One region of the Peribacillus sp. NPDC101480 genome, then DNA from elsewhere that is predicted to be linked to it. Evidence: predicted binding sites of a transcription regulator. Region 1 holds the regulator's gene; the other holds the start of a gene.
What was found. The regulator NrdR, encoded in region 1, represses ribonucleotide reductase genes. The targets are predictions, from matches to a motif close to AACACNATATATNGTGTT.
Positions count from the first base shown of each region.

Region 2: ACQKMF_RS05100 (vitamin B12-dependent ribonucleotide reductase) is a predicted target of NrdR. The motif match lies at 6,023-6,040, and genes of this name have one in related genera.

Region 1 covers NZ_JBNNSB010000001.1:660,300-675,471, reverse strand. The annotation lists gene ACQKMF_RS03440 (M42 family metallopeptidase) at 1-524, opposite strand, end outside; gene ACQKMF_RS03435 (dUTP diphosphatase) at 589-1,077, opposite strand; gene ACQKMF_RS03430 (sigma-w pathway protein ysdB) at 1,186-1,566, shown strand; gene ACQKMF_RS03425 (TVP38/TMEM64 family protein) at 1,622-2,191, opposite strand; gene ACQKMF_RS03420 (DUF1294 domain-containing protein) at 2,252-2,527, opposite strand; gene rplT (50S ribosomal protein L20) at 2,596-2,955, opposite strand; gene rpmI (50S ribosomal protein L35) at 2,991-3,191, opposite strand; gene infC (translation initiation factor IF-3) at 3,226-3,726, opposite strand; ribosomal protein L20 leader region at 3,825-3,961, opposite strand; gene ACQKMF_RS03400 (GNAT family N-acetyltransferase) at 4,087-4,581, opposite strand; gene ACQKMF_RS03395 (hypothetical protein) at 4,635-4,805, opposite strand; gene thrS (threonine--tRNA ligase) at 4,912-6,843, opposite strand; gene ytxC (sporulation protein YtxC) at 7,233-8,093, opposite strand; gene dnaI (primosomal protein DnaI) at 8,215-9,153, opposite strand; gene ACQKMF_RS03375 (replication initiation and membrane attachment family protein) at 9,140-10,558, opposite strand; gene nrdR (transcriptional regulator NrdR) at 10,617-11,078, opposite strand; gene speD (adenosylmethionine decarboxylase) at 11,349-11,729, opposite strand; partial or broken gene ACQKMF_RS03360 (IS5/IS1182 family transposase) at 12,296-12,532, shown strand; gene ACQKMF_RS03355 (glyceraldehyde-3-phosphate dehydrogenase) at 12,638-13,675, opposite strand; gene coaE (dephospho-CoA kinase) at 13,835-14,434, opposite strand; gene ytaF (sporulation membrane protein YtaF) at 14,459-15,091, opposite strand; gene mutM (DNA-formamidopyrimidine glycosylase) at 15,171-15,172, opposite strand, start outside.
Region 2 covers NZ_JBNNSB010000001.1:1,012,059-1,027,230, reverse strand. The annotation lists gene ACQKMF_RS05125 (DUF1385 domain-containing protein) at 1-307, shown strand, start outside; gene ACQKMF_RS05120 (SA1362 family protein) at 446-820, shown strand; gene ACQKMF_RS05115 (patatin-like phospholipase family protein) at 845-1,726, opposite strand; gene splB (spore photoproduct lyase) at 1,810-2,835, opposite strand; gene ACQKMF_RS05105 (hypothetical protein) at 2,962-3,150, shown strand; gene ACQKMF_RS05100 (vitamin B12-dependent ribonucleotide reductase) at 3,302-5,872, opposite strand; gene ACQKMF_RS05095 (lipoate--protein ligase family protein) at 6,261-7,097, opposite strand; gene ACQKMF_RS05090 (rhodanese-like domain-containing protein) at 7,301-7,684, shown strand; gene gcvPB (aminomethyl-transferring glycine dehydrogenase subunit GcvPB) at 7,824-9,281, opposite strand; gene gcvPA (aminomethyl-transferring glycine dehydrogenase subunit GcvPA) at 9,274-10,620, opposite strand; gene gcvT (glycine cleavage system aminomethyltransferase GcvT) at 10,638-11,744, opposite strand; glycine riboswitch at 11,883-11,966, opposite strand; glycine riboswitch at 11,970-12,057, opposite strand; gene ACQKMF_RS05070 (DEAD/DEAH box helicase) at 12,434-14,122, shown strand; gene ACQKMF_RS05065 (YqhG family protein) at 14,100-14,897, shown strand; gene ACQKMF_RS05060 (YqzE family protein) at 14,944-15,129, opposite strand.

The DNA of each region.
Region 1 (15,172 bases):
ATCTTTTCATTATTCATGACCGTGAATTCAAAATATGGCACAACCATATCCCCTGGCTTGACGCCCCATTCCTTAACCTCTTTTTTGCTGGATGCACCAATATCAATAAACATATCTTTAATATCAATCGGCTTCTTCCTTGCATCGGCTGACAGGATATGTGGCGGCTTGGAACCGATAATGCCAGTTATATCACCTTTACCTGTAACGATCGTCACGCGCTGGGCCAGCATTACCTGTGACCACCAGCCCCCTACCGGCTGAAAACGCAAAAATCCTTTATCATCAATTTGGGTGATCATGAAACCGACTTCGTCCATATGCCCGGTAACGACGATTTTCGGTCCGTTTTCATCTCCCGTTTTCTTGGCAATCAAACTCCCCAGGCCATCTGTCGATATTTCATCCGCAAATGGTGTTATGTATTCGGTCATCACTTTTCTTACTTCACTTTCATTTCCTGCAATGCCTTTAGCATCCGTTAAGTCCCGAAGCATCTTTAACGTTTCATCCAATTGAGCCATTCTTTTACCTCCCTATAACTTACATTACAAGAATAATTATACAGACAATCGATTACATAAACAATCAGTAGCCTTGCTTTTGCCTTTCGTAATTCACTTCATTTTTGCTTACATACGCTTTTTCCACATCCATTGCCGAAAATCCAAGCAACTCCCCTAAATGTAAATACGCAGCAAATACCCTTTGGAAAGATGACTCTGTCAACTGTGTGCGAAATTCACTGATGTAGCCGTAAATAGCAGTAAATTGAACAGTCAAATCCTCCTGATGCATGGTTGGGCCAGATGGAACTTTCGGTACAAATCCCCGTTCGATCCCGAGTGACAAAATGAAATGAATGCCATCCACGTATTCAGCCAAAATCGTTTCTTTATCAGAGGGGCCTTTAAGACTCCAGAATTTAAAACATCTCGTTTCATTGGCTAGCTCACCAAGCTCCACTAAAAGAGCAAGTATCTTCCGTTCCACCAAGTCTTCAGAACCCAATTCATGCTTTGATTGTATATGCTCATCCAAAGCTGCCTGCATTTCCATTAATTTACCTATGTTCATTTTCATCACTTCTTTCCTTGTCTTCCCCTAAATTATATCAAATAAATGAAACTTATTAAAAACCCATACGTAAATGAAGGGAATCACTCTGTTTAAGGAGGTAGCTCCATGGTATTGATCATGCGGTTCATTCTTTTGGCTCTCATCATTTTCTTAATATATACAGTCATCAAATATCTATTTAATCCGAAAAGAAAATTAGAGCTGGCACATGAACAGAAAAAGTTCTTTCTGCTCGACGATACAGCCAATATACGAAAGAATTTTTTATTGACGTACAACGGGGTGATGTTTGAAGGGGAAAAGTATCTAGGGACGACGGAACGCTCCTTTGAGGTCATCTCCATCTTCATATGGCCCAAGAAAGTGGCCGGCCTAAAAGGCTTGAAGCGAAATGACTTTTTAAAAATCGAGGAAGCCATAAAAAAACAATATCCGGATGCCGTTATTGATTGGAAAAGCCCTGTTAAGGAATTTTTACAAAAATGAAAAAAAAATCACACGTAATGAAGAGCCTTGAGAAAAATGTACTCAAGGCTCTATATTAATCATCTGAACGAAAAAATTCCTTCCAGGGAACGACCGTCTGTTTCTCTCTCAATAAATAGAGCAATAAGGTTAAGGATAATAAAATGATGACGATCAGGGTTGGACTGAAATCTGAAATATAGTGGCCAAAAACCGTATATACGAATGCTACAGGGAGATTAGTCATGAAGGATAGATAAAAATAATTTTTCAGCCCTTTATTGGATTCCAATAAGCAAAGCGACAGCAAGTAAAAGTGAATGAATGGTATTAGCCTCAGTACTGCAATTTGCCGGCTGTTTAGCTTTCGGTTTCCAAAAAGCTTATTCTTAAGTCGCAGCAGCCTATCCTTTGTTTTCGGAAATTTGCCTATCACGAAATAAAAGGCCATACTGGACAACGTCAAACCGATTACCGAATAGATGGTTCCAAAAGCTGCCCCGAATAATACTCCTCCAGACATGCAAACCACAATGACGGGAATGAATAAAAATTGCCTTAATAAATGAAAAGTGATAAAAATCAACGGTGCAAACACGCTTCCTGATTGAACGTAGCTCATCACAAGTGTCAGTTTATCATTCATGCTCTCCCTCCAGCTACTCTTTGCTGCTTCTACAAGCATATACATTATAGCGGCTACATATTACAATTGAATGAATATCTTAATCAATAAGCCTATCTGAAGAATCATCAATATCGGCAGGCCCCACTTAAAAGCGGCATGCTTCGTCTTATGGCGGAATTGCTTCATCCCCAAAAAGGACCCAGTCCCTCCGCCTATGACCGCCCAAAACCAAAGTGTCTTTTCACTGATCCGGTACTCCCCATTACGCGCTTTCCTTTTGTCGATTCCCATTAAGGCAAACCCGATGATGTTTGTGATGATCATATAAGCAGCAATGAACCATACTCCTTGCATCCTTATTCCCTCCTTTAAATATGTAAAAAGCCACCCTCTTGAAAAGAGAGTGGCTGTATCAGTCAGACTTATTTGTCTAATTGTTGTTTAGCAGCAGTTGCTAATTGAGCAAAAGCTTGTTCGTCAGCAACAGCAAGATCAGCAAGCATTTTGCGGTTCACTTCGATACCAGCAAGCTTTAGACCATGCATTAAACGGCTGTAAGAAAGACCGTTGATGCGTGCTGCAGCGTTGATACGAGTGATCCAAAGTTTGCGGAAATCACGTTTCTTTTGACGACGGTCACGGAAAGCATAGTTTCCTGACTTCATTACTTGTTGGTTAGCTACTTTGAAAAGAATATGTTTCGCGCCATAGTAACCTTTAGCTAATTTTATTACCTTTTTACGACGTTTGCGAGTAACAGTACCGCCTTTTACACGTGGCATGTTATTTCCCTCCTATTTAACTCGATAAATCGAACTTATTTAATGTTGTCTAGCATATGACGAATACGTTTGAAGTCACCTTTGCTTACAAGGCTAGCTTTGCGAAGCTTACGCTTTTGCTTAGTAGATTTGTTAGCAAATAAATGGCTTGTGTAAGCGTTAGAACGCTTAAGTTTGCCGGATCCAGTCTTTTTGAAACGTTTAGCAGATCCGCGGTGAGTTTTCATTTTAGGCATAAGGTATTCCTCCTCATTACAAATTACTTTACAATTACTTTTCGTTTTTCGGTGCTAAGATAATGAACATGCTGCGCCCGTCCATTTTTGGGTGTTGCTCGATTGTAGCCACTTCTTTACATGCTTCAGAAAAACGAACGAGTACACGTTGACCAATTTCCTTATGCGTAATGGCACGTCCTTTGAATCGGATAGAAGCTTTTACTTTATCGCCTTTTTCAAGGAATTTAATACCGTTGCGAAGCTTCGTATTGAAATCGTGTTCTTCAATCGTCGGGCTCAAACGAACCTCTTTCAGACTGATGACTTTTTGATTTTTACGTGCTTCCTTGTCTTTCTTTTGCTGCTCGAAGCGGTGTTTTCCGTAGTCCATGATCCGGGCTACCGGAGGCTTTGCATTTGCAGCAACTAAAACTAGATCAAGATTTACACGAGCGGCAATTTCCAATGCTTCGAATTTCGTTTTAATTCCAAGTTGTTCTCCGTTTTGGTCAATAAGACGAACTTCACGGGCTCGGATGCCCTCGTTTACCATCGCGTCTTTACTAATAGTTAGCCACCTCCAAAGATATTGGCGAATACGAATATTTGAATAAATTCGGTCACGCTCACAACTCGCTTACAGGATATAATCATAATAAAAAAGTGTGGATGCATGCTGCACCCACACTGATAGACTCATTCAGAAAGATCCAAATAATCAAATCATGACCTGTTAACTGCATTGTTTGCGTCAACCAGGTGAGAAGCGGGTGCTTCTTCTTTTCATCAAACACGTATTCAATTCACTTTAGAAATATATCATAAACACTGATGACTTGTCAAATGCTAATTTATTCGTTTTTCACAACAAAATTAATATTATCAGACATTCAGTTATTTGACAATACGTTTTTTAAAGTAATTTGGACAAAAAATATTCATCATGATATTTCCCATCAAAAAACAATGATTCCCGCTTTATTCCTTCCTTTTCAAAACCCATCTTTCGATATAAGGAAAGCGCAGGGGCGTTGTTTGCAATCACGGACAATTCCAGGCGCCGGATTCCGTTTGTCCGTGCATGCTCCTCCATTTTTTGAAATAGCTTCGTACCAATGCCTTTTCCCCGGTCAGTTTCATTGATGCCGATGACGATTTTGGCTGAATGCCTCGTTCGGCCCATTTGATTGCCCAATAAGATCAGGTAACCATACAGTTCATGGCCGCTAGCAGCAACGAGGAAAACGGAAAGGGGATTTTTTTCGATTTGCTCCATTTGCTTCTCCATTTGTTTCGCTGTCGCTTTTCTTTCTCCAGGGTTGAACAGCATATACCCGGAATCTTCAACATGATTGAACAGAGCAGCCAAGTTATCCGCGTCTTCCCTTGAAGCCTTTCTAATCTCCATTTATCCCCACTCCCCCTTTGGTTACAGTCCATACTGACAGAAGCCTTCAAATGTTAAGAGTTTTCTTTCTCCTTTTTCTTTTTCTCAATGGCGTCCCAAGAAAATAGGGCTATCCAAAATAACAGGACCGGGACGATGGCATATTGTCGATAACCATCCAATAACAATAAGATGATGATGACAAGGAATGTCGGTCCGAATAGATAAGTAAATTTCTTTTTCATGCTGCCCCTCCTTTTCATTGCTGTACATATTTTCACATGATGGTTTCATTTTATCATGCCATAATTAAAAAGAGGGACACAACTATATGTGCCCCTCTTTTTGATGTTAACGGCTTACTTCAGCCTTAATCGCTGAAACGAAATCTTCAAAAGCGATCGTTTCGGATTTTTGTTCACCGTACTTACGTACATTCACGCTGCCTTCTTTGGCTTCGTTGTCTCCAACAACCAGCATGTACGGGATTTTTTGCATTTGCGCTTCACGGATTTTGTAACCGATTTTCTCGTCACGTGTATCCAGGTCGACACGAATGCCTTGCGCTTTAAGTTTTTCCTGTACTTCTTTCGCATAATCCAAGTGCACCTCAGGTGAGACCGGGATCACTTGTGCTTGGATAGGTGCAAGCCAAGTCGGGAATGCCCCCTTGTATTCTTCGATCAAATAAGCGACAAAACGTTCCATTGTGGAAACGACACCGCGGTGGATAACAACCGGACGATGCTGCTTGCCGTCCTCACCGACGTAATTAAGATCAAAACGTTCAGGAAGCAAGAAATCAAGCTGAACAGTGGAAAGCGTTTCATCTTTCCCTAAAGCAGTACGTACCTGAACATCAAGCTTAGGACCGTAGAATGCCGCCTCACCTTCCGCTTCAAAGTAATCCAGACCAAGTTCATCCATCGCGCCTTTTAACATGCTTTGCGCTTTTTCCCACATATCATCATCATCGAAGTATTTTTCTGTATCCTGCGGATCGCGATATGACAGACGGAATGAATAATCCTTGATATCGAAATCTTTATATACTTCCAGAACCAGGTTCACAACGCGCTTGAACTCTTCTTTGATTTGGTCGGGGCGGACAAAAATGTGTGCATCATTCAATGTCATCCCACGTACACGCTGAAGGCCTGAAAGGGCACCTGACATTTCATAGCGGTGCATCAAGCCTAGCTCGGCAATCCGGATTGGCAGTTCCCGGTAGCTGTGGATGCTGTTTTTATAGACCATCATGTGATGCGGGCAGTTCATCGGACGCAGGACAAGCTGTTCGTTTTCCATCTCCATGACAGGGAACATGCCGTCCTGGTAATGATCCCAGTGTCCAGAAGTTTTATAAAGGTCCACGCTACCCATTACAGGTGTGTAGACATGGTCATAACCCAACCGTTCTTCCTTGTCCACGATATACCTTTCGATTGTCCGGCGGATGGTCGCTCCTTTTGGCAACCACATCGGCAGCCCTTGCCCCACTTTCTGTGAGCTCATGAACAAGTTCAATTCTTTACCGATTTTACGATGGTCACGTTCCTTTGCTTCTTCAAGGAAACGCAGGTGTTCGGCCAAATCTTCTTTTTTATAGAAAGCCGTACCGTAAATGCGTTGCAGCATTTTGTTTTTGCTATCGCCTCTCCAGTATGCTCCAGCGATGCTCAATAGCTTGAATTCTTTGATTTTCCCAGTTGATGGAACATGAATTCCACGACAAAGGTCAAAAAATTCACCCTGCTCATAAAGCGTTACCTGCTGATCGGCAGGAATTGCATCGATCAACTCCAATTTATACTCGTCGCCTATTTCTTTAAAACGGGAAATCGCTTCATCACGACTTACTTCGATGCGGGAAATTTCCAAGTTCTCGTTGACGATTTTCTTCATTTCTTTTTCAATCAATGGAAGGTCTTCGGGAGTCAATGATTCCTCCAGATCCATATCATAGTAAAAGCCGCCCTCGATGACTGGACCTACGCCGAATTTAGCGTTTTTGTACAAACGTTTGATCGCTTGTGCCATCAAGTGCGCTGTACTGTGACGCAATACTTCAAGAGCATCCGCTGTGTCCTGTGTGACGATTTCGATTGAACCATCTTGTTCAATCGGCCGTTTCACATCATATAATTCACCATTGAATTTTCCGGCAATGGATTTTTTCCTTAAACCAGGACTGATGGATGCAGCGATGTCTTCAGTTGTTGTGCCTTTAGCAAACTCCTTAACCGCTCCGTCAGGAAAAGATATTTTCAGTAATTCTGACATTGAGTTTCACTCCTTCTTATTGTTCGAACAAATTACGGGTATTTGATTCCATTACAACACAAAAAAGCCCGTCCCTGTATAAAACAGGGACGAGCTTAGTAATAAATATCATTAACCCGCGGTTCCACCCTCGTTCCAGCTTGCTTTTCACGGCAAAATGGCACTTGTAACTTGGTAACGGCAGCTTCCCGTCAGCTCATATTCACAGGATGCCTGCTTTCCGAGCCGAAGTTTAAAGGTGGTAAGTGTTCCATGCGAATAGGAAGCTTACAGCCTGTTGGCTCCCCTCTCTGATAATCGGCGACTAGAATACCCTTGTCCTCATCATAACTTTTAGTTTTTTAATAGTATGTAGGAAATTATAATTTGTTATACGGTGAAAATCAAGGTTAATTTTCTTTTTTCCACGAAAGATCATTCAAATGCATAGAAAATGACGAAAGTGGCAGGATAGTGGCCCGTTCTTCGAAAATCCTTGAAATGGTCTGGATCAGCCCCTCATCCTTGTCATCGGTATAGATACATAAGTTTTCAGGAGCAATCGATAAAAGCGGGGCAAGTATCACCGTATCGAGAAATAGTGAACTTTTGGCAAGAAGCCTCCTGTCGATCATACTATTGATTTTTGGGCGGTCGAGCTTGCTGAACTTCTGATCATAGAAATGAAAACCATCCCGGTTGACCAGGTGAAGCTTTCTTAATTTCGACTCCTGCCCTTGAAGGCAATCACGGAGCGTAGCAATGAAATTTTGATAGTCCTGTTCCAGCTTGTATTCATCAATCGCCTTGACGACAAACTTTTCCAACGTGTGCTGAAATGATTTCAAACGGAAGGTCGTAAAAGAATCGAATGAAAAAGATACCTTTCCAGCCAAGATGCTTTGAAGTCCCTCCTCAATCAATCGTTTCTCCGTACTGAATGCTTCATCTTGACTCCTGGCTCTTTCCACCTCGATGATTGATGATGCAATTTCAATGATGGCTTCAATTTCTTCCCGTTCCCTATAAAAAAATTTACCGACTATTATTTGCTCCAGAACAGGAAGCGTCTTTTCTTCCAATAAAAAAGAATGAAATGCATCACGAAGCAGAATTAGCCATTCATCACCTGAAGACTCCGTCATATCCACATACATGCCTTGTTGCGGAAGAAATCGAATATATGCTTGAAATTCTGCCCCCAGTGGATGGACAGAAACGAAATTCAGTAATTTCAATGCCTCTGAATCGTTTTGAAACGAAATTTGCACTACGACATCCCCCCTTCCCCCTTGCTTCTTTTTTCATGTATATGGGGATGGGGACGTGTTTAGAAGTAGGATGAGCCTTGTATGATGAAAAAAGTGACCTCCATTAAGAGACCACTTTTCTTCATCTTCTCCGATTCATACCATCAAGCTTGACCGGCTCAGCTAAATATTGAATTCTTTCCAGTACCCTGGCCGCCTTCACTTCTTCCTTCTCACCACGCTGTGAAAAGGTCAGGTGGTTCTCCAGGCCATTCAAGTCAAAATTCGAAGTGAAAAACGTTGGCAGGTTTTCCAGCATCCTGAATTGTAAAATCGGACCAAAAACCTCATCGCGTCCCCAGCTCGTCATGGACTCCGCTCCAATATCATCAAGCATGAGGACAGGTGCCGTTTTCACCATTTCAATTTTTTCATTGACCGTATTATCACCTATCGATCCCTTAAGTTCCCTCAAGTAGTCAGGTACATAGACAATAAGGGAGGAAATTTGCCTTTTTGCAAGTTCATTGGCGATCGCACCTAATAAGTACGTTTTCCCAACGCCGAATTTCCCATAAATATATAAGCCTTTTTGCCTTTTACCTGGCTCATATTCCATAATGAACGACATCGCTTTACTTAAGACAGACAAGCGTTTGTTTTCATTATCCGTTTGGGTAAAGTCTTCAATGCTCGCCTTTAAAATATCCTTCGGTACATACAGGCTGCGGATCAACTTTTCCCGTTTCCGCTTTTCATCCTCTGCCAATTTCCGCGGGCAGACTTCATAATGCAGGTTCAGGGCTTTCCCTTGAACCACCAATTTGGGATAATACCCCTGCATCATATTGATGCAGCCATCCAAGCTCGGACATTTATCACACTTATTGCTTTGTGAAGTGAACTCATAAAGCTTCCCCAAGTTTTTATCAATCATTTCCTTCGTGACCGTCGAGCTGTTGGCATTCATAAATAACCGCACTTGTTCGTTTTCAAAAATCTCCTGCTTCAGCTTTTCATAACGCTGTTGAAATTGATTTGTATTCGCCAATTTATTAAGAGACCTATTAATCTTTTCCATCGTTCATTTCACCTCCTGCTTTCCACTGCTTCCATTTCTCCAGAAGCTCGCGTTTCTGGGCATCCAATTCAGGCTGATCTGCATTCTGCTCCTGCTGTGCTTCTTCTTTTTTCTCAAGCCACTCCGGAACCACTTCTTCACGTATCGCCTTTTTCCGGCCGCCCTTCGCAGCATTCCTGCTTCCTTGAGCCCAGTCCTGATATTTCCTATGTTCATTTTTAGCCAGCTCCATCGCCTCGACCACCGTGGAGACCTTCAGTCGTGCCCAATGGCCTGCCAGCTTTTCGACATAGCCCTTCGTGAACTTCATATCCGCTTTGAGCATGACATATTCAATCAAGACATTGACGACACCCGGATTCAGCTTTTGATTGATCATCACGCCCTCAACGACTTTCAAATCACCGCTTGATGGCTCTGCACCGCCAGACAATTGCATCAGCCGCTCCCTTGGGGAAATCGTCTCCAAATGGCGGATTAACTCTTGTTCCTGTGTTTTCGGTTCCTCTTTTTGCGTCCGTTCACGAATCGGCTGCACCCGATTGACAAGGGAAGGCATATCGGCCTGTCGTTCAATCTGATACCAGTCCCTTGCCGCCTTTCTGAGCACTTCCTCATCGATCTCATCATCCAATGAAACGGCATCCATTACTAGTTTTTGCATTTCAAGCGGATCGATGCCATATAAAAAAGCAAGTTTGGCAATCGTATTTTTTATTTTCGGAGTAAATGCCTTTTTCGGTACGATCGAGGATTTTATCCCGGCAAATAAAAGGTCGAAATCAAATAAGTCATCAAACCCCGATGGCTCGACGCCATCCGTCCGATCGATGTATTGCTGTTCAGGCATCGGCTGCCATTCATTTTTCGCTTCATCCGTTACATATAAAGAGTCCAAATGATCTGATGAGAATACTTCCGCAAAAGATTTAGTCACACCTTCATATTGATCGGTTAAGATATGGTCATCACAAAAGAATCTCTTTAACCGGTTGAATTGCGCTTTACCGATTTTTTTGTATAAGTAAATATTCAGCATTCCATCCGTGAAAAACTGCTGGGGGGAAAGCGGCGGGTTTAACTCATAGATGAATTCCTTCGTTTCATTTTTCGATTTCTTATATACATTCAACAGACCGATTCCCTCAAGTAAAAGCCGGGCTTCGTAAATATCAGCTAACTTAAGGCCGATGGTATTCATTAATTGATAATGTGAGGAGGTTTCCGACCATAGCCTGTTCTCCTCCAACTCACTCCATAACGTCATATATAGGCTAATGCATATAGGTCCAATAAGAGGTTGATATAGTCGGGTAAGTATTTTCCGATCATAGTCATGAAGCAGCCCCGCAGATGAGACCAAATATGAATCAGCTGGGAGCAATTCTTGCCAATGCTTTGACATCTCCATTCAAACCTTTCAAAAGATGTAGTGAAAAAAGAGCCAAAGTGAATCTTCAGCTCTACTTTCTTTCTTTATTTATCAAATCTTTCAATTCATCGATAAAGACATTGATGTCTTTAAATTGTCGATAGACGGATGCGAACCTTACATAGGCAACCTCATCGACTTCTGCCAGCTTGTCCATCACCATCTCGCCGACATTGTCGCTTTTCACTTCCGATATGCCCTGGTTGCGTAGTTCTTTTTCTACATAACTGGTAATTTGCTCTAGTTCTTTTAAGGGAACCGGACGTTTTTCGCAAGCCCTGATTAAGCCACGCAGGATTTTATCACGACTGAACTCTTCCCGCGTCCCGCCCTTTTTCACTACAATAAGCGGTGTTTCCTCCACCTTTTCAAATGTCGTGAATCGAAAACCACATGCCTCACATTCACGGCGTCGTCGAATCGATTTACTTTCATCGACTGGCCTGGAATCGAGCACTCTTGTTCCGTTATATTGACATGATGGGCATTTCATCATTATCAGCTCCGTATTTTATGTAGGACTCCCCTATCTAAATGTTCCCCAAGGAATTACTTCTCTATCTTAATCTTATATTAAATGGAACGGCCAGTACAAGTAAAAAGTGTAACTTCCGGCAGCAGGCACTTTTTGTTCGGCCGTTGAAGCACCGTTGTCAAAGTCTTTATGCTACAAGGGCATCCTCCCCTATAAAGGAAAGCAGACTGCCGATTGATTGCATTAAAAAAGAGATGCACCCATGGCATCTCTGTGTATACGTGTTTTTTATAGGGCACTTATATTGGCTTTTTTCATTTGTACAGGACCTAATCCACGTGGTAATTCTATGTTTTCACGTGTTTGCGCATTCAAAGCTTCTGCAATATAATCTGCCGCAATATTCGGATCCAAGTTACCGCATGTATAGACATCAATGCTCGCATAGCCGTGTTCTGGAAAACTGTGAATCGTTAAGTGTGATTCAGAAATGATGACAACCCCGCTGACTCCTTGTGGAGCAAATTTGTGAAAGGCAACTTCTCGTACCTCTGCACCTGATTTCAAAGCAGCATCAACAAAAATCTTTTCAATTAAATCGATATTGTTCAGTTTTTCAAAGTCACAACCCCAAAGTTCAGAAATGACGTGTCTACCCATAGTTTCCATAGTGTAAGCTGTTTCCATATTAAGCTTCCCCCTTACCATGATTTAAAAATAAGTTCTGATAACTACCACGGGGGAAAGTTAGTCCAAAGAGGTCCTAACCCTTTAAGTAGCCATCATGCAAACCGCTATTGAAGAAGTTCACGATTCATAGTATATATGGTTTGAATTTTTTTTGCAACTCCAAATTGAATTTTTGGAAAGATAAACTTTATATGTAATGGGGATATAGCGAAGGTTCAAATGTGGAGCAAATTCCGTCTTAGGTTTATTCAGCGCCATAAAACAGCCGGGAATTCATGGATCACTGCATGAAAAATAGCCCGCTAAAAAAATTCAGCAGGCTCTGACTGTAGACAAACTCAATAATTGAGTTTGTCTACAGTATATTAGGCCGTTGATTGGAACGTAGGGCACTCGCTTTCCGCGGGCGGTCCGGGAGCCTCCTCGGCGCCATAGCGCCTATGGGGTCTCCCTTGGACGCACTTTCCCCGCAGGAGTCTCGAACACCCGCTCCAATCAACTTTGTTTTAACAGTAAGATAGAACTCTTTTACCTACAGTCTATTTAAGGAAGAAACCAAGGAGATTAAGGGCAGTTCAACTGATACTGAGATTAGCTACTATTATGTGAATGATGAACGAACAAAATAAGTTTGCCTATTCGTTTCATTCGGCATCATACGCAATGGATTTGTGTTAGGGACGATAGTAACACCCGGAAATACGCATGATAATCATATCTTAGAGCTTCTGGTTGAACTAGTGATTGAGAAAGTTGGAAAACCAGGAGCAGATGCAAAAGAAAAGTATGGTATGCGTTAGGTCACCATTCTCTATAACTGCTTCAAATCCGATAAAAAATCAAAAATAGCCCGCTAAAAAAATTTAGCAGGCTCGTTTTTTTTCATTTTATTTTACTGATAATTCGACTTCGGAAGTTTTTTTCAACTCGGAGCCAACCAATTTCACTAGGTCCACTACCCGGTTGGAGTAACCCCACTCATTATCATACCATGCAAGGACTTTCACTTTCCTGTCCCCGATCATCATCGTCGTCAACCCATCGATGATTGCAGAGTGTGGATTCGTTTTGAAATCACTGGAAACTAAAGGTTCCATCGTGAATTCCATGATACCTTTGAGTTCATTTTCTGAAGCATCGATGAAGGCTTGGTTCACTTCATCAATCGTGACATCACGGTTTAAATCCACAACAAGATCGACTAAAGATACGTTAGGTGTCGGTACACGTATCGCCATTCCATGAAGCTTGCCTTTTAATTGCGGCAACACTAGTGAGATGGCTTTTGCAGCTCCTGTAGTCGTAGGAATCATGCTTTCCGCAGCGGCACGGGCACGTCTCAAGTCTTTGTGCGGGTTATCGATATTATTTTGATCATTAGTATAAGAATGTATCGTTGTCATTAAACCGTTGTTTATGCCGAATTTTTCATCAAGCACTTTTGCAACCGGTCCAAGGCAGTTCGTTGTACAAGATGCATTGGATATGACGAAATGCTTGTCAATTTCCAGCACTTCCTCATTTACTCCCATTACAATGGTAACGTCTTCATTTTTACCCGGCGCTGATAATATAACTCTTTTTGCTCCTGCTTCTAAATGAAGAGCTGCTTTAGAACGATCATTGAATTTGCCAGTGGCTTCAATTACAATATCTATGTTCATCTCTTTCCAAGGCAATAGCTTTGGATCGCGGTTATTTATTAGTTTTACTCGGCGGCCATTCACTATTAGTGAATCATCTTCAGCTATAATGATACCGTCGAATTTACCATGTATCGTATCATATTTTAGTAAGTGTGCTAAAGTTTCAGCTGGATAGCTTGCATTAATGGCAACAATGTCCAAACTCTCATCTAATATGGCTTTTCGGAAAACCATTCTTCCAATTCTCCCAAATCCGTTAATCGCTATTCTTGAATTCATTGTTCGGACCCTCCAGAAAATATTAGTGTTATACTTATTACCTTTCACATGTAATTAGTATAACATAATTCAGAGGAATTGTGCTAATAAAAATGCGGATTGTTCTTATTTTTTCAACATAAAAAGAAGAAACCGGGCGGTTTCTTCTTTTTATCATAATTATATGACATACCATTCGCTAAGTATGGACTTCACTTGCCGCTTCGTTTCATTAATGTCCCCATTATTATCGATGACGGCATCCGCTAAAGCCTTTTTATCGGCCAAGGGCATTTGCGAATTGATCCTGGCAAGTGCATCAGTCTCCGAAAGACCATTCCTGTTCATTAATCGCTGCAATTGAACTTCCTCATCCACATAGACCAATAGCGTCTTATCCACCATGAATGTCAGCTTGCTTTCAAATAGAAGCGGAATATCCATGAACACCGTTTCTTCACCTGATGATAGTGCCGCTTCCGTTTTGAGAAGCATCCAACTCCTGACGGCAGGATGCACGATGCTATTCAATAGCAATCTCTTTTCTTGATCATGAAATATGATCGACCCAAGCTTTACGCGATCTATATTCCCATCCGTCAATAATATATCTTCACCAAACGCCTTCACAATTTGATGGTAGGCTTCTTCACCTGGCTCAACGACAGCACGGGAAGCCAGATCTGCATCTACAATCGTGAATCCGAGTTCCTGTAAATAGAGGCTGACGCTGCTTTTCCCACTGGCGATGCCTCCGGTGATTCCGATGATTTGTCCCATAAGCTCCCCCTTTTAAACCATGTATCATAACTTGAATATACCGATGATAATCAATAGTACACCTGGAAGAAAGGTCAAATGCTGGACAACTTTATTATTTGAAAGTAATTTCCCGCTTTGAATTCCGCTCCAAATGAAAATCGAACTCATAACAGCGATGCACCCTGCGAGAATAATCGGTGAAATGCCGATCATAGCCGCTCCAACTCCGGCCCCGAAAGCATCCAGCGAAAGTGCAAACCCGAGAACAAGCGCTTCAACTCCAGTAATCGTGCCTGATTTATCAAAATCGGCATTCAATGGTTTTTGTAAAATATTAATGACTACCCCAAGTGATTTTATTTCAAAATTAAAGATGATCTTTTCATGATATCTATCATCTTTCAGTTCTTTTTCAGGCTTAAAATACTGGTATACCATCCAGGCACCAAGAAAAATGAGGATGATGCCACCCGTTTTTTCAGCCGCTCCGATAGATATGAGCTGACTGATGAATTGTCCGATGACCATCGCTATACCTAAACTCAATGCAGAGCAAAATGAGATGACCGCTATTGACCTTAAGGGGATTTTCATCTTCCGCATACCGAATGTCAAACCTACGCCAAATCCGTCAATACTAACTGCAAAAGCAAGAAAAATAATTTGTAGCCACATCGGAATATTACTCCTTCCCTACTCGTTGCTACCCTAGTATATGGAAGGAGCCCATCCGATGTGTTAGAAAAAACATTACCT
Region 2 (15,172 bases), 350 kb from region 1:
TACAGTCATAGTAGGCATGTTCGTCTATATGTTGGTTCCGACCGACCCATTATGGCTCCGTGTCGTGGATCGCGTTTTGCTTATCCCCGTCGTGCTTGGCATAGCCTTCGAGGTATTGCAATTGACCAACAAAGTAAGGGATATTCCCATTCTGCGTTACCTTGGCTATCCCGGCCTTTGGCTTCAGTTATTGACAACCAAAGCCCCGACAGATGATCAAGTCGAAGTCGCATTAGCCTCATTTCAAGAACTGTTAAGGATGGAAAAAGAGACCAAAAAAGGTTTAGAATCGGATGTAATTGTGTAAAACATCTATACACATTTTGATTATGAAAAATCATATACTAAACTAAGGGAATGACCTTCATTTTTTTCAAATATTTTACATGAAGAATGTTTAAAATAAGCTAAAAATGCTTATGATGCTCTTAAGGAGGTGTCTTTGTTGAAACGTTTCATATCTTTCATGATATACGGAATCATCGCCCTCGGAGTCCTCGGACTATTGAGCCGACTATTTAATGACCCGATTGGCTTTTTTAGAAACATTCTCATAATAGCCATTGTCGCAGGGATTATTTATATGATTTATACCGGATTAACAAAGGGAAAACCAGTTAAGAAAGAGCAGCAAGCATTCCGAAAGGCTGCCCGCCAGTCGAAAAAAAGGCTAAAAAACCGAACTTCGAAAAAAGATAATGTGGCTAGCTTCTCTGCAGCAAAATCATCCAAGAAAATAAAATGGAGAAAGAAAACGGATAGTCACTTAACCGTTATCGAAGGGAAAAAGAATAAAAAGAAAAATCGGGCTTCTTTTTAAGAGCCCGATTTTTTTTATTTATCATCAATAAGTCCATTTTTTAAGAAATTCTTTCGTGCACTGCCTACCCCGTTTCATCAAATCTCCCTTTTGTTCATCATTCAGATTGAAATCCATCGCAGAAACGCCTTTCATCGGAATAAATACAATATTATGGACGTGTTTCTTGGAGATATATCGTGCATCATGGGCATCTTTCATCGTTTTGAATAGTGCGGAGAACAATTCAACCGCATTATCCACCTCATGCGGTTTCCATATCTCATCGACACTCAGCCGCAAGCCTATGACCGGCCGTTCCTTCCTTACATGATCTGAATTGAATAACCACATAGGAAAATTGCTCAAAACACCTCCATCAACAAAAAGGAACTTGCTTTTTCCGACATCGAGTTTGACTGGTTCAAAGAAATAAGGAATGCTACAACTCATTCTTACTGCCTTTGCAACTGGAAAAGTATTCGGATCAATGCCATAGTTCGGCAGATCATCAGGCAGAACCACCAGTTTCCCATTTGTGATGTCAGAGGTTATGATACGAAGGGATTTCGGTCGTACATCCTTAAAGGTGACTACATTCCTTTCGGCAAGTTTGCTGGCAATCCAACCTTCCAATGCGTCGCCTTTATAAAGGCCAAGTTTCCAGTATACAAGGAGCCATTTGGCAAGCGGGATAGGCAAAAGACCACGCCTTTTATCCAGCAGGCCGCTTAAATCTATATCAAGAAATAGCTTTTCCATTTCTTTTCCGGTGTACCCAGCTGCCACGAAAGCTGCAATTATGGATCCTGCACTTGTACCTGCTGTCCGATGGAATAAAAATCCCCGTTCTTCTAATTCCTGCAGGGCTCCCACTAAACCATAGCCTTTAATCCCGCCTCCGGAAAAAACGCCGTCAATAATCATAGCTGCCCTCCCCTAATCCGGTCTTTACATTTCTAAGCAGGATTAGAGGGATTTATGACAGTTTTAAATAGAAATTACCCTCATCAGGTAAAATACTGAATTTCCGCTTTCGGGAAAAATTCCGCGATATACCCACGAATGGTCGTTTCCAGTTCTGCGGCTTCTTCGGTTTGGTAAACATATTTACCAATGCCATATCTACCCCATTTATATTTACGCTTCGTTTCGTCCAGTTCCAATTTTGTTTTCGGGTAGTTTTTTTGAATCACTTTTTTTGCTGGACCAGTGAACCGATGCTGGATTAATTCAAAAGTCAAATCCGGTATATCCACCCCTTTTAACGCCTCGCTTAATCGTTCGAATAATTCGTGATAGCCATCCTTCCATGCTTCATGACGATATATGGGAGCTACGATAAAACCCAGAGGATATCCGGCACCTGCCACTTTTCGTGCCGCTTCCATCCTTTCCTCGAAGCTCGATGTGCCTGGCTCGAAATTCTTTATCACAAAACGCGAATTTATACTGAACCGAAATCTCGTTTTTCCATTATGTTCAGCATCCAACAGATGGTCGACATGATGAAATTTAGTTACGAATCTTAAAACCCCATATTCACTTTTGCCAAAATATTCTATGGCCCTTTTTAAAGAATGTGTCAAATGGTCAATTCCGACAATGTCCGATGTACAGGCTGCCTCAAAACGTGTGATTTCAGGCTTTCTCTCATTTATATATTTTTCGGCTGCCTCGAAAATCTCGTCAAGATTCACATATGTCCTAATATATGGTTTCGATCCGAGTGTCGTCTGTAAATAGCAATAGTGACAGTGCCCCATACACCCTGTAGCAAGAGGGATGGCATATTCAGCAGATGGTTTTGAGGAATCGAATTTCAATGTTTTTCTTATTCCTACCACAAGCGTCGATTTGGCGACGCGATATTTTTGCAAATCGTTTTCCCCAGGAAGGTCCCTAATTTGGTTATGGGATGTGGTCTCCCGGATTTCAATGTTCAAATCTTCGAATTTCTTCTTCAATTCCCGGCCAAGAGGGTATTCCAGTGCCCTGGGCTCTATATACACTAATTGTGGCATAAATGGTTTCATTCCGTTCTCCATTCTGTTCATACTTTTAATCAAACTACACAATCTAATTCATAAGGATAGTTTTTCTTAATTCTGTTATCATCATGATTGTTTTTACTTGGAAATTCAAAATGAAGGAGATGCCATATGGCTAATAAAAAACGAGATTTCTTGACAAATGGAACGGGGAAACAAGCGATCACCGTCCAAACAGATAATAAATATCCAAATCCAAGGAATATACCTGGAGACTCGGTCGATGAATTTTCGGTATTGAAAGATGGAAACCAATATCTAGCCGAGAAGGAAATAGGGCAGCAAAATGAAAATGGTTGATTGAACGTAAAAAGAAGACCGAATTTACGATGATTCGGTCTTCTCTATTGGTTTGTAATTGAACAGACGGTAACTAACAAACATTTAAGACACTAAAAAAAGCCGTTAAGATAGGCTTTGCAGCATACTTAACGGCTTCCCTTACATCAGCTTATAGCCCGCATTTTAATTGTGCTCCGCAATTCGTGCAAGTATTGCATCCGCCCATTTCCTGGACTTCGCCTTTACGGCACACCGGACAAGTGTTGCCCACTTCCGACCCAATCGTAACGTTAGTCGAACGCAGTTCATTTATCGTATCGACCAATACGACTTTTTTCTTTACTTCCACATCTGTCAATTCATCCATTTCAAGCTGCTCGTCCATTTGGTTTTCTTCCGCTTTGAGCGTAAGAACCTGACTGTCACGGCTGCCATCCACATATACAGTACCGCCTTTTGCTCCGCCTTTGTATAGACGTTCATATACTTTTTCAACTTGTTCGACAGTATATCCTTTTGGAGCATTTACCGTTTTACTGATCGAGCTGTCAATCCAGCGTTGAATGATGCATTGAACATCAGCATGTGCTTCTGGAGCTAATTCCATAGCGGAAATGAACCATTTTGGAAGCTCTTCTGTATCGGCTTCTGGATGACGGTCCAAGTATTCCTGTACAATGTCAGCCTTAACTTCAATGAATTTACCAAGACGGCCGCTGCGGAAATACGTGAAGGAGAAATATGGTTCAAGACCTGTTGATACCCCGACCATAGTTCCTGTGCTTCCTGTAGGAGCAACTGTCAATAAATGAGAGTTACGGATGCCATGTGCAGCAACACTTTCCCTGATATCTTCAGGCATTTTTTCCATAAATCCGGTTTGTGTGAAACGTGTTCTAAGCTCATCGGATTCTTTGTCCGTTGACCCGATCAGGAACGGGAAACTGCCTTTTTCTTTAGCAAGTTCCACGGAAGCCCTGTAAGCTGTCGTCGCAATCGTTTCAAACACCTTGTCAACCAGGATATTTCCTTCTTCAGAGCCATATTCCGTCTCACAGTAGATCAAAAGGTCATGCAGACCCATTACACCAAGTCCAACCCGTCGCTCGCCCAGTGCCTGTTTTTTGTTTTCTTCCAAGAAATAAGGAGTTGCGTCAATGACATTGTCCTGCATACGCACACCGACTTCGACAGTCTGCTTAAGTTTCTCGAAATTAACGGTTTTGCTTTCTTTATCAGCCATCTCAGCCAGATTGACTGCCGCAAGGTTACATACTGAATATGGGGCCAATGGCTGTTCTCCACAAGGGTTCGTCGCTACGACCTGTTGACCGTATGCTTTGGCATTCGTCATTTCATTAGCATTATCGATAAAGAAAATACCTGGTTCAGCAGAATATGTTGCACAAATGTTTATTAAATTCCAAAGCTCTTTAGCGCGGATTTTACGGTAAACACGGACTTTGTGACCCATTTTCTCCCATTCGCGAACATCGCCGACATTATGCCATTCTTCATTGTAAATGGCCATTTCTTCGGCATTATAGCTTTCAACATCAGGAAAACGCAATTCGTATTCCGCATCTTGTTCCGCCGCTTCCATGAATTCCTTAGTCAGGCAAATCGAGATGTTGGCTCCAGTCAGAAAATCAGAATTATGGACACTGTATGTTCCCCCTGTACGGAGCTTTTCCTCTGCATCCCTAATGATTTTCTCGCTGAATCCACCTTGGCCAGGAATCTCCTTATAATTGATGATCCCTTGATACATAGCCGTTTCCTGTTCCGTGTGCGGAGTGAATTTCAATTTATCCGTCGCATATTTCTTGATTGCTTCGTCTTTAGTATTTTCCACTAAGTAACGCAGAATCCTTGGGTTTTGCATTTTAGAAATGATGAACTCTGCAATATCAGGATGCCAATCAGCAAGCATGATCATTTGCGCGCCGCGTCTGCTACCGCCCTGTTCAACAAGATGCGTCAGTTTCGCAATATCGTCAAGCCACGACACAGAACCCGAGGATTTTCCGTTTACGCCTTTTGCCAGAGTGTTTCTTGGACGCAGTGTCGACCCGTTCGTTCCCACTCCGCCGCCGCGGCTCATGATTTCCATCACTTGTTTCCTATGTTCTGAAATACCTTCACGTGAATCCGGTACGAATGGCATTACATAACAGTTGAAATAAGTAACATCCGTATTGGAACCTGCACCATATAATACTCGTCCTGCCGGGACGAAATTAAGGTTCTTTAATTCTTCATAGAATTTATTGAACCATTCCGTTCTTTTTTCTTCCGTGGTTTCCACTGATGCCAATCCCGTTGCATTACGTTTCGCAATTTGTTCATAGTATATTTCAAGCGGCTTTTCGATAATATCCAAAGGACGGTTTACAATTCCCGTCTCCATTTCTTCCGGGTTATCCAGAACGCCACGGAACTCTTCATCCACCAAAACCTTCGCTTTTTTGGTTTCCCAATCTATTTCAACGATGTAACCGAGACCCCTTGCCGGGAATTTCGGATCTTCCTTAATCGTCAACACGACGAAATCGCCTGCCGAGAGTGTGATTTTTTCAGTATCCTTAAAAGAATAGCGGTCAAGCATGACTAGACGGGACACTCCCTTATGCGCCATTTTCATATCAGCAGTTACAGGGTGAACCTGGGGAAATAAAGAAATATCCTTATTCAACCTTTCTAGATCAACCTTTAAAGCTTCTTTTATTACAACCGACATAATTCCCTCTCCTTTATATGTTTCAAGATCCGTTCTTGCTGCCGCAAAAATCCTTATGTAACCTTACATGTCCGTTTCGCTTAACAAGTACCCTAAATTTATCATAGCGAAACTCAAAAATCAACATATAGTGTCGCATTAAATATTTCAACTACTATATATTGTGTTTGTTTTGAATAACTTTTAATTTTGTCAAACGATAAATCAATTAATATAGTTAGCAAAAGGGAGGAAAATGTCGATTTACAATAATTTTTCATCAGATTTCAATTAATTTGGACCTTGCTTTTTCCCCATCCCTTTTAGGGCTTATCCCTGCAAGGGATGCGTTATTTGGTCAAACAAATCTGAAAAAACTTTTTTATTATCCACTCTAATTATGCTTCCTCTATCTCATGAAATTCCAATCATCGCTTTCATATTTGCTTTCTGCAATGGACTTCACTTCCAGCAATTGCTTTTCGGTGAGGACGTATGGCTCTAAATCGACCGAAAGTCCTTCGGCAAAACCTTTTTCAAAAGCTTCTTTCGCTTCAGGGATGGTAATCTTTCTCCCTGCAATATCATTTATGGCCACAGCTTTGTTTTTTAGGTTTTTTTGCATTCTCTCTTTAACCCTGTCATTTGAGAATTTAAATACGCTAAAAAGCTTATCATCATCAAGTTCAAGCAAAATGGATCCGTGCTGAAGGATGACGCCTTTTTGCCTGGTTTGAGCGCTGCCAGCGACCTTCCTGCCCTCAACGACCAGTTCATACCAGCTTGGAGCATCAAAGCAAACCGAAGACCTGGGCGATTTTAAAGCCGCTTTTTCCTGATCGGTTCGAGGCACGGCAAAATAAGCATCCAATCCCAGATTCCTGAATCCCATTAATATTCCTTCAGAAATGACACGATATGCTTCAGTAACGGTAGTCGGCATTCCCGGATAGGATTCTGGAACGATTACGCTATAAGTCAATTCATGCTCGTGCAGTACCGCTCGTCCTCCTGTTGGCCTGCGTACAAAACCAAGGCCCTGCCTTTTGACCTCTTCGATATCAATTTCCGCTTCCGCCTTTTGAAAATAACCAATCGACAATGTAGCTGGATCCCAGCCGTAAAAGCGTATGATTGGCGGAATTTCCCCTTTGCTTTGCCAGTTTAACAGAGCTTCGTCCAGTGCCATATTAAAAGCCGGTGAACAATACCCCGAATCTATAAAACCCCATTTATCTTTAGCCATCCTTACCCCTCGTTTCGATAGACTGTTTTTCAATACCCCACAAAAAACTCACATGTAGTAGTTTAACAGACTTTAACACTCTAAAAAAGAAAGTACCATCAAGTCCATGAAGAATTTGATGAAAATTCTTTTTGATTATTGGTTAAAGCAATTATATAATAAAGATTGTCTGTATTCGTTAAGGTAGAAGGGAGTTTTTATGTTTGGAAATATTATATACACTGCTCATCATCTTAGGAGTGGTTATTGCGTATTCACTTTTTAATTGGTACCGCCAGCGTAAAATCGTTAAAACACTAACACAGGACGAATTTATCGCTAACTACAGAAAAGTGCAGCTAATCGATGTGCGGGAACCGAATGATTTCGATAATGGCCATATCTTAGGCGCAAGAAACATCCCTATGACTCAAATGAAAACACGCTTGGTCGAAATTAGGCCGGACAAGCCTGTATATTTGTACGCTCAAAGCGAAATCATCAGCGGCAGAGCTGCAGCCATGCTATACAAAAAGGGCTACAGGGAGCTTTTTCACCTAAAGGGCGGTTTCAAAATGTGGACCGGGAAAATCAAAGCAAAGAAATAAGACCCCATCTCCGCATGGGCTCTTTTTAATTCAATAGCTCAAGGAAAAGAAAGTTAATTGCTGGACTTTAATGAAATCTTACATAAACATGAAAAATCCCCGCCGGCAGGCAGGGATTTTTTTCGTATAAGCTATCAATCTAGGCTTGATAACGCAGAACAGGTTTTCTTGCAGCAAGAGTTTCATCAAGCCGCTTTATAACGGTTGTATGCGGAGCTTCCTGAACGATTTCCGGGGTTTCTTCCGCTTCCTTGGCAATCTGGATCATCGCATCGATGAACGCATCCAGCGTTTCTTTTGACTCGGTTTCAGTCGGTTCTATCATCATTCCTTCCTCCACGTTCAACGGGAAGTAAATGGTTGGAGGATGATACCCGAAATCCAGTAATCTTTTGGCTATATCGAGAGTCCTAACCCCCAATTTCTTTTGCCGGCGTCCGCTTAATACGAATTCGTGCTTACAATGACGATTATATGGTAAGTCAAAATAAGGTTCCAACTTGCGCATCATATAATTGGCATTGATGACCGCATTTTCGGTGACGGCTTTAAGGCCATCAGGCCCCATTGAACGAATGTACGTATATGCCCTCACGTTAATCCCGAAATTACCATAATAAGGTTTTACCCTGCCAATGGATTGCGGACGATCATAATCAAGAGCGAATTGCTCACCTTGTTTAATTATAAGAGGTTTAGGCAGGTAAGGAATCAAGTCCGACTTCACACCTACAGGACCAGAACCCGGACCTCCGCCGCCATGCGGACCCGTGAATGTTTTATGGAGATTTAAGTGAACCACATCAAAGCCCATGTCACCCGGGCGTGCTTTTGAAAGGACTGCATTCAGATTGGCTCCGTCATAATAAAGCTTCCCACCTGCATCATGGACAAGTTGTGCCATTTCCAAGATGTTTTCTTCAAATAATCCCAATGTATTGGGGTTCGTCAGCATCAAGGCCGCCGTATCAGGTCCAACAACACGCTTTAAATCTTCAAGGTCGACTAATCCATTTTCATCGGATTTCACTGTAATCGTTTCAAGTCCGGCAACAGTGGCAGAGGCAGGATTCGTACCGTGTGCAGAATCAGGTACAATCACTTTCGTCCGTTCTGTATCGCCATTCGCTTCGTGAAAAGCGCGAATCATCATCAACCCTGTCCACTCACCATGTGCACCTGCTGCAGGCTGTAATGTCACTTGGTCCATCCCGGTGATTTCAGTTAAGTGTTCCTGCAAATCAAATAAGAGTCCCAATGCTCCCTGAACGGTAGCCGGATCTTGATATGGATGGATATGGGCAAAGCCGTTGAAACGTGCCACGTTTTCATTTATTTTCGGATTATATTTCATCGTGCATGAACCCAGCGGATAAAAACCCGAATCCACCCCATGATTCCGTTTGGAGAGTGCTGTATAGTGACGCATGATATCCAGTTCGGACACCTCAGGCAGTTCTGCCTCTTCTTCACGGATGTAGTCGGCAGGAAGAATTTCTTCGAGCGGAATAGTTGCAACATCCATTTCTGGCAGACTGTACCCGATTCGACCGGAAGTACTGATTTCAAAAATGAGTGATTGATCTTGATTATTCATGTTGATCCCCCAATTCCTGCGCAAGTGCATCAATTTCTTCTTTTGTTCTAAGTTCAGTTACCGCAACCAGCATATGGTCTTTCAGCTCAGGATAAACCGTCCCTAAATCAAAGCCGCCGATCATCCCTTTTTCAAAAAGGCTTTTATTGATTTCTGAAAACGAAGCAGGCAGTTTAATGATAAATTCATTGAACGAAGGACCGTCGAATATCAGTTCCACCCCTACTGCCATAATTGCTTTTTTCGCATAATGCGCTTTTTGAATATTTTGCACGGCCATTTCCTTGACACCCTTTTTCCCAAGGGCGGTCATTGCAACAGAAGCTGCCAACGCATTCAAAGCTTGATTGGAACAAATGTTGGATGTGGCTTTGTCACGGCGAATGTGCTGTTCACGAGCTTGTAGCGTTAGTACAAATCCCCTTTTACCATTTTCATCCACGGTTTGACCGACGAGTCGGCCCGGAACTTTCCGAACAAGTTTATTAGTAACCGCAAAATATCCACAATGAGGTCCACCGAATGCCGCTGGAATGCCGAATGGCTGGGCATCCCCCGTTACGATATCTGCACCGAGTGCACCAGGGGATGTCAAAGCTCCCAATGCAAGCGGATTACTGGAAACGATAAACATGGATTTGACGCCATGAATGATTTCTTCCATTTCCTTCAATGGCTCGATCCGGCCAAAAAAGTTCGGATATTGCACGATCACTCCTGCAATGTCCTCATTCGCCAATTCCTTTAAAGCAGCTAAGTCCGTCACACCGTCTTTATAAGGAATTTCGATCACTTCCACGCGTTGCCCTTTCGCATATGTCTTCACGACTTCTCTTGATTCAGGATGAACGGTTCCTGAAATGAGAATCTTCTTGCGCCGTGTCTGTCCTGAAGCAAGCATGGCTGCTTCAGCCAGCGCTGTCCCGCCGTCATACATGGAGGAGTTAGCCACATCCATGCCCGTCAATTCACATATCATCGTTTGATATTCAAAGATTGCTTGAAGCTCTCCCTGTGAAATTTCAGGCTGATAGGGTGTATAAGCCGTGTAAAATTCAGAACGGGATAGAACATGATCGACGATGACCGGTGCATAATGGTCATAGACACCCGCACCAAGGAAGGAAGCATAGTTTTTAAGATCCGCATTCTTGGCAGCAAGCCTTGATAATTCTTTCATTAATGCTGGTTCCGATTTAGCAGGCTTGATATCGTATTCTCCTTGAAAACGAACGCTCTCAGGGATATCATTGAAAAGTTCTTCAGCAGTGGATACCCCTATCGCTTTCAGCATTTCTTGTTTATCTTGCTCTGTCATGGGTAAATAACGATGTTTCATCTAATGACCATTCCCCTCTATTTACGTGGTTTTTTATAAAAAGGTGTTTGTATTATAACGGCTTTCAAACGTTTGGAACGGATCTCCACTTCGACTTCCGCATCCAGCACTGAAAATTCCTTATCGATAAGTACCAAACCCACGTTTTTCTTCAACGTTGGTGATTGGGTACCGGTCGTGACCTCGCCAATGACTTTATCACCGCTGTAGACCTTATACCCATGACGTGGAATGCCACGGTCTATCATTTCAATTCCCACAAGCTTGCGAGGAGCTCCTTTCTCCTTTTGCTCAGCAAGAACGGCTTTCCCGAAAAAATCAACTTCCTTATCGACTTTTACTGCAAAACCAATCCCGGCTTCTATCGGGGTGATGTCTGCTGAAAGCTCCTGCCCATACAACGGCAGTTTCGCTTCAAAACGCAGGGTATCACGAGCACCTAAACCAATCGGCTGAACTCCCTCTTCGTTTCCGGCATCCATAATCGCCTTCCAAAGGGCTGGACCATTTTCACTGTCACTATATATCTCAAAGCCATCCTCACCAGTGTATCCAGTACGGGATACCATCGTGGAGATACCGTTAATCATGACATTTTCCTTGAACTTGAAAAATCCAATTTCACTTAAAGCAGTATTTCCCGATAGTTTTTGTAAAATCTTCTCTGCAGATGGCCCTTGAAGTGCCAGCTGTGTATAGTCACTAGATACATTCTTGATTTGGACATCTTCCGATAAATGAGCTTGCAGCCAATTGAAATCTTTTTCTGTGTTCGCTGCATTGACCACGAGCAGATAGTCATCCTCAGACCTTTTATACACGATTAGATCATCAACCGTGCCTCCGTTTTCATAACACATGGCGGAATATTGGGCACCGCCCTGTTTCAGCTTTGATATATCATTAGTCAGCATCTTTTGTAAAAAGGAAAGGCTCCCAGGACCCTTAACATCGACTTCACCCATATGGGAAACATCGAATAACCCCGCTTTTGTACGTACGGCTTCATGTTCGTCCTTTATACCCGAAAATTGGACAGGAAGTTCCCAGCCGCCAAAATCAATCGTTTTACCTCCGTATTCACGATAAACCTCAAATAGTGGTGTTCTTTTTAAATCGGTCAAAAAATGACCCCCTTCAGATTTTTTTAAATTAATTGGCTTCATTATCAAAAGCTTCTTGTCATTACGCATCAGATATATCCTGATTCATGATGTGAAAAAAGCACAAAAAAGGACAGAGAAAGCCCGTTTGAGCTTTTTCTCTGTCCTGAAACCTGAAAGTTTACCTATGTAATAGGTTTTCCCCTTTGGTGGCCGTCCCAAAACGGGCGGCGCTCTCCAGAGTTGCGTCCAATAAGAGTTCTTTTGCCTGAGAGATTCACTGCTAAGTTTGCTCCTTCGGCGCTACATCCGTAGTCTCTCCCCTTATCTTCACCCGCATATAAATGGTCTACCAATGAAAGGAAGCGAATAAGCCACCAAACATCGGTAAAACCTCTGAGCATCGTGGAATGCATTCTCTGCCAATTCTCCTGAAACCTCAGAAACCGTTTGATTGGTCTCCTTCAGTAATCTTGGATAAATTAGAAGTCTATAGCCCATACTAAGAAAACGCGAACTGCAAAATCGATGTACAAAGATTCTTTGTAGCGTTGGGAAATTGGAATTTTCTAAATATACTTATATCCTACCCTAAGAAACTTATCTCTGCAATATCTTTTGAAGAGAAATATTTTTCTTACTTCACATATGAAATGTTCGGGTTTTGACCTTTTATTAAGGAAAATATGATTTAAGAGGGAGTTATTTCTATGAAAATCAATATATCCTTTAATTCTGAATGGAATGACGAGTTTCTGCAAAAGATGGAAAATGACGGTCCATGGGGAAACTGGGAGCTTTATAAGCTCGCGGTTCAAATGGAGGAAAATCTTATCATCCCTGATTTTGAAGGTTTACAGGCGCCCAAGCACCTTCCGCAGTTAACCCCGCTTCCCCATCAATTGGAAGCAGCCAAGCAAGTGGTGGAAAAGATGAATGGAAAAGCCATTTTAGCTGATGAGGTAGGGCTCGGAAAAACAATTGAAGCTGGATTGATCCTAAAAGAGTATATGATTAGGGGCCTTGTAAAAAAAGTTTTGATCCTTGTTCCGGCTTCCCTTGTCACACAATGGGCTTTTGAATTGAACACCAAGTTTCATATACCGGCAGTCGTTCAGAGAAAAAGCTATGTTTGGGACTCCTGTGATGTGGTCATTTCATCCATTGATACAGCGAAACGAGCTCCACATCGAGATATCATTTTCAAGCAGGAATACGACTTCATCATTATTGATGAAGCTCATAAACTTAAAAATAATAAGACGAAGAACTATGAATTCGTCCAAAATCTGAAAAAGAAATTTTGTTTACTCCTGACAGCCACTCCGATTCAAAATAAAGTCGAGGAAATTTTCCACCTCGTTTCGTTATTGAAACCAGGCCACTTGGGAAATGCCTCACTTTTTTCAGAAAAGTATAAAGGGAAAGGCCGGAACATTATTGAAGATGAACACCTAAAGGAACTTGTCAACACTGTCATGATTCGAAACCGGCGGGCCGATACTGGCATTGAATGGACAAAACGGCATGTGGAGACCATCACCATTGAATTTTCTCCAACGGAACAAGCATTGTACGATGCTGTTTCCAAATTCAAACCTATTTCGGATGGTTCTAAAGGAAGCGCCTTTTCGGCTCTCACTCTCCAAAGGGAAGCATGCAGCAGCAGAGAGGCGGTCTTTTATACATTAAAGAATATGAAAAATAAATATGATCAGCCTTCCCCTGACTTTTTGGCAAAGCTTGATGATTTATTTTCTAAAGTGAATGAAACGGTTCAGAACTCAAAGGCTGAAAAAGCTTTGGAACTGATCAAGAAAATTGATGATAAAGTCATTATCTTTACCGAATACCGGGCGACTCAGCTATATCTACAATGGTACCTACAGCAGAATGGAATTTCTTCAGTTCCTTTCCGAGGCGGTTTTAAGCGCGGAAAGAAAGACTGGATGCGAGAATTATTCCAAAAAAATATACAGGTATTGATTGCAACAGAAGCTGGCGGGGAAGGGATAAACCTTCAGTTTTGCCATCACTTGATTAATTTTGACCTGCCATGGAACCCGATGAGGCTCGAACAGAGAATCGGACGGATACACCGCCTTGGTCAGGAAGAAGATGTGATGATTTATAACTTTGCCACGAAAAATACAGTGGAAGAACATATTCTAAAGTTACTATATGAAAAAATAAATTTATTCGAGAAAGTAATCGGCGAATTGGATGATATTCTAACCAAACTGGATATTAACAACATTGAAGAATATTTGATTGATGTAGTCGGTGAATCCAAAACAGAGGGCGAAATGAAAATCAAGATGGATAATTTTTCGTCGTTAATCCAATTCGCCCAATCAATGAAGGAAGGTGAGGTTCATGCAGCAACGGGAAATTCATGATTTTTTAATAACTTACTTTAAAGCCAATGATTGTGAAATACTGGATAATGCACCAACCCACCTTACAGTCCAATTGACGATTGATATGGATAAAGAATTAATGAACAGACCCTTTTATTGGCATTATCTAGAAAAAACAGGCGGCGTTCCAAACCCAGCACAGATGACTTTCATTACCGATCCAGAACTAGCTCCATCCGATTTAAAGGGAGAAATGATTCATTTTGGCTCCCCTCGCCTTCACCAGATTATTCAATCTACCAAAAAGCTGGCAGGATATACTAGACTTTTTGAGGATACCCCTCCATCAAAAGGGGGAAATAATCCTTTGTTTCCTTGGCTGACCCTGAATGTGAAAATATCCTATCAATGCGATCGTAAAAAGGATACCTTCATGTCGATCGGTTTGAATTTAATCTCAGGTGAGATCATGGAAAGGTTTCACCATCGGGTTTTACCGATAAAGGTCACCCCCAAAATACCGGATTACTCCTTTACGCTTTCACCGCTCATCATGCCCAAGAGCGGATTGGCAAGACTGGATACATACATCAGGACCAGTTTCGAGGATGATGACCATTCCTGGGCAGAGGAAGCAATGCTTCGCTGGCAGAATGACTTGAATTTATTGGAGCATTTTTACAAGGATATGGAGGAAAAAAGTGAGAGCTATTTTACTGAAAAAGATGCCTTAAAAGCTCAATATGAACCTAACATCCGAATATCCATCATCAACGGAGGGTTATTTTACCTTTCTGATAGGGCATTGGGATAAGTAAGAACAATAAAAAAACAGATGCCCTAAATTCAGGACATCTGTTTTATTTTTTGATATTTTTCCTTACGAACATCGACAAAGCAAAAGGGACAATGCCAAACCAATGGGACATACCATGATTTTTATCCTCTTTTCTGTGACGGCGCTTTTCTTTTCGTTCTTTTTTCGTCAGATTAAAATACTCGACAAGCTGCTGAGTCAGATATTTAATATAAGCGTTTGTAGACATATAAAATAATCACCCTATGCAAAGTATGTCCCGTTTACGCAGC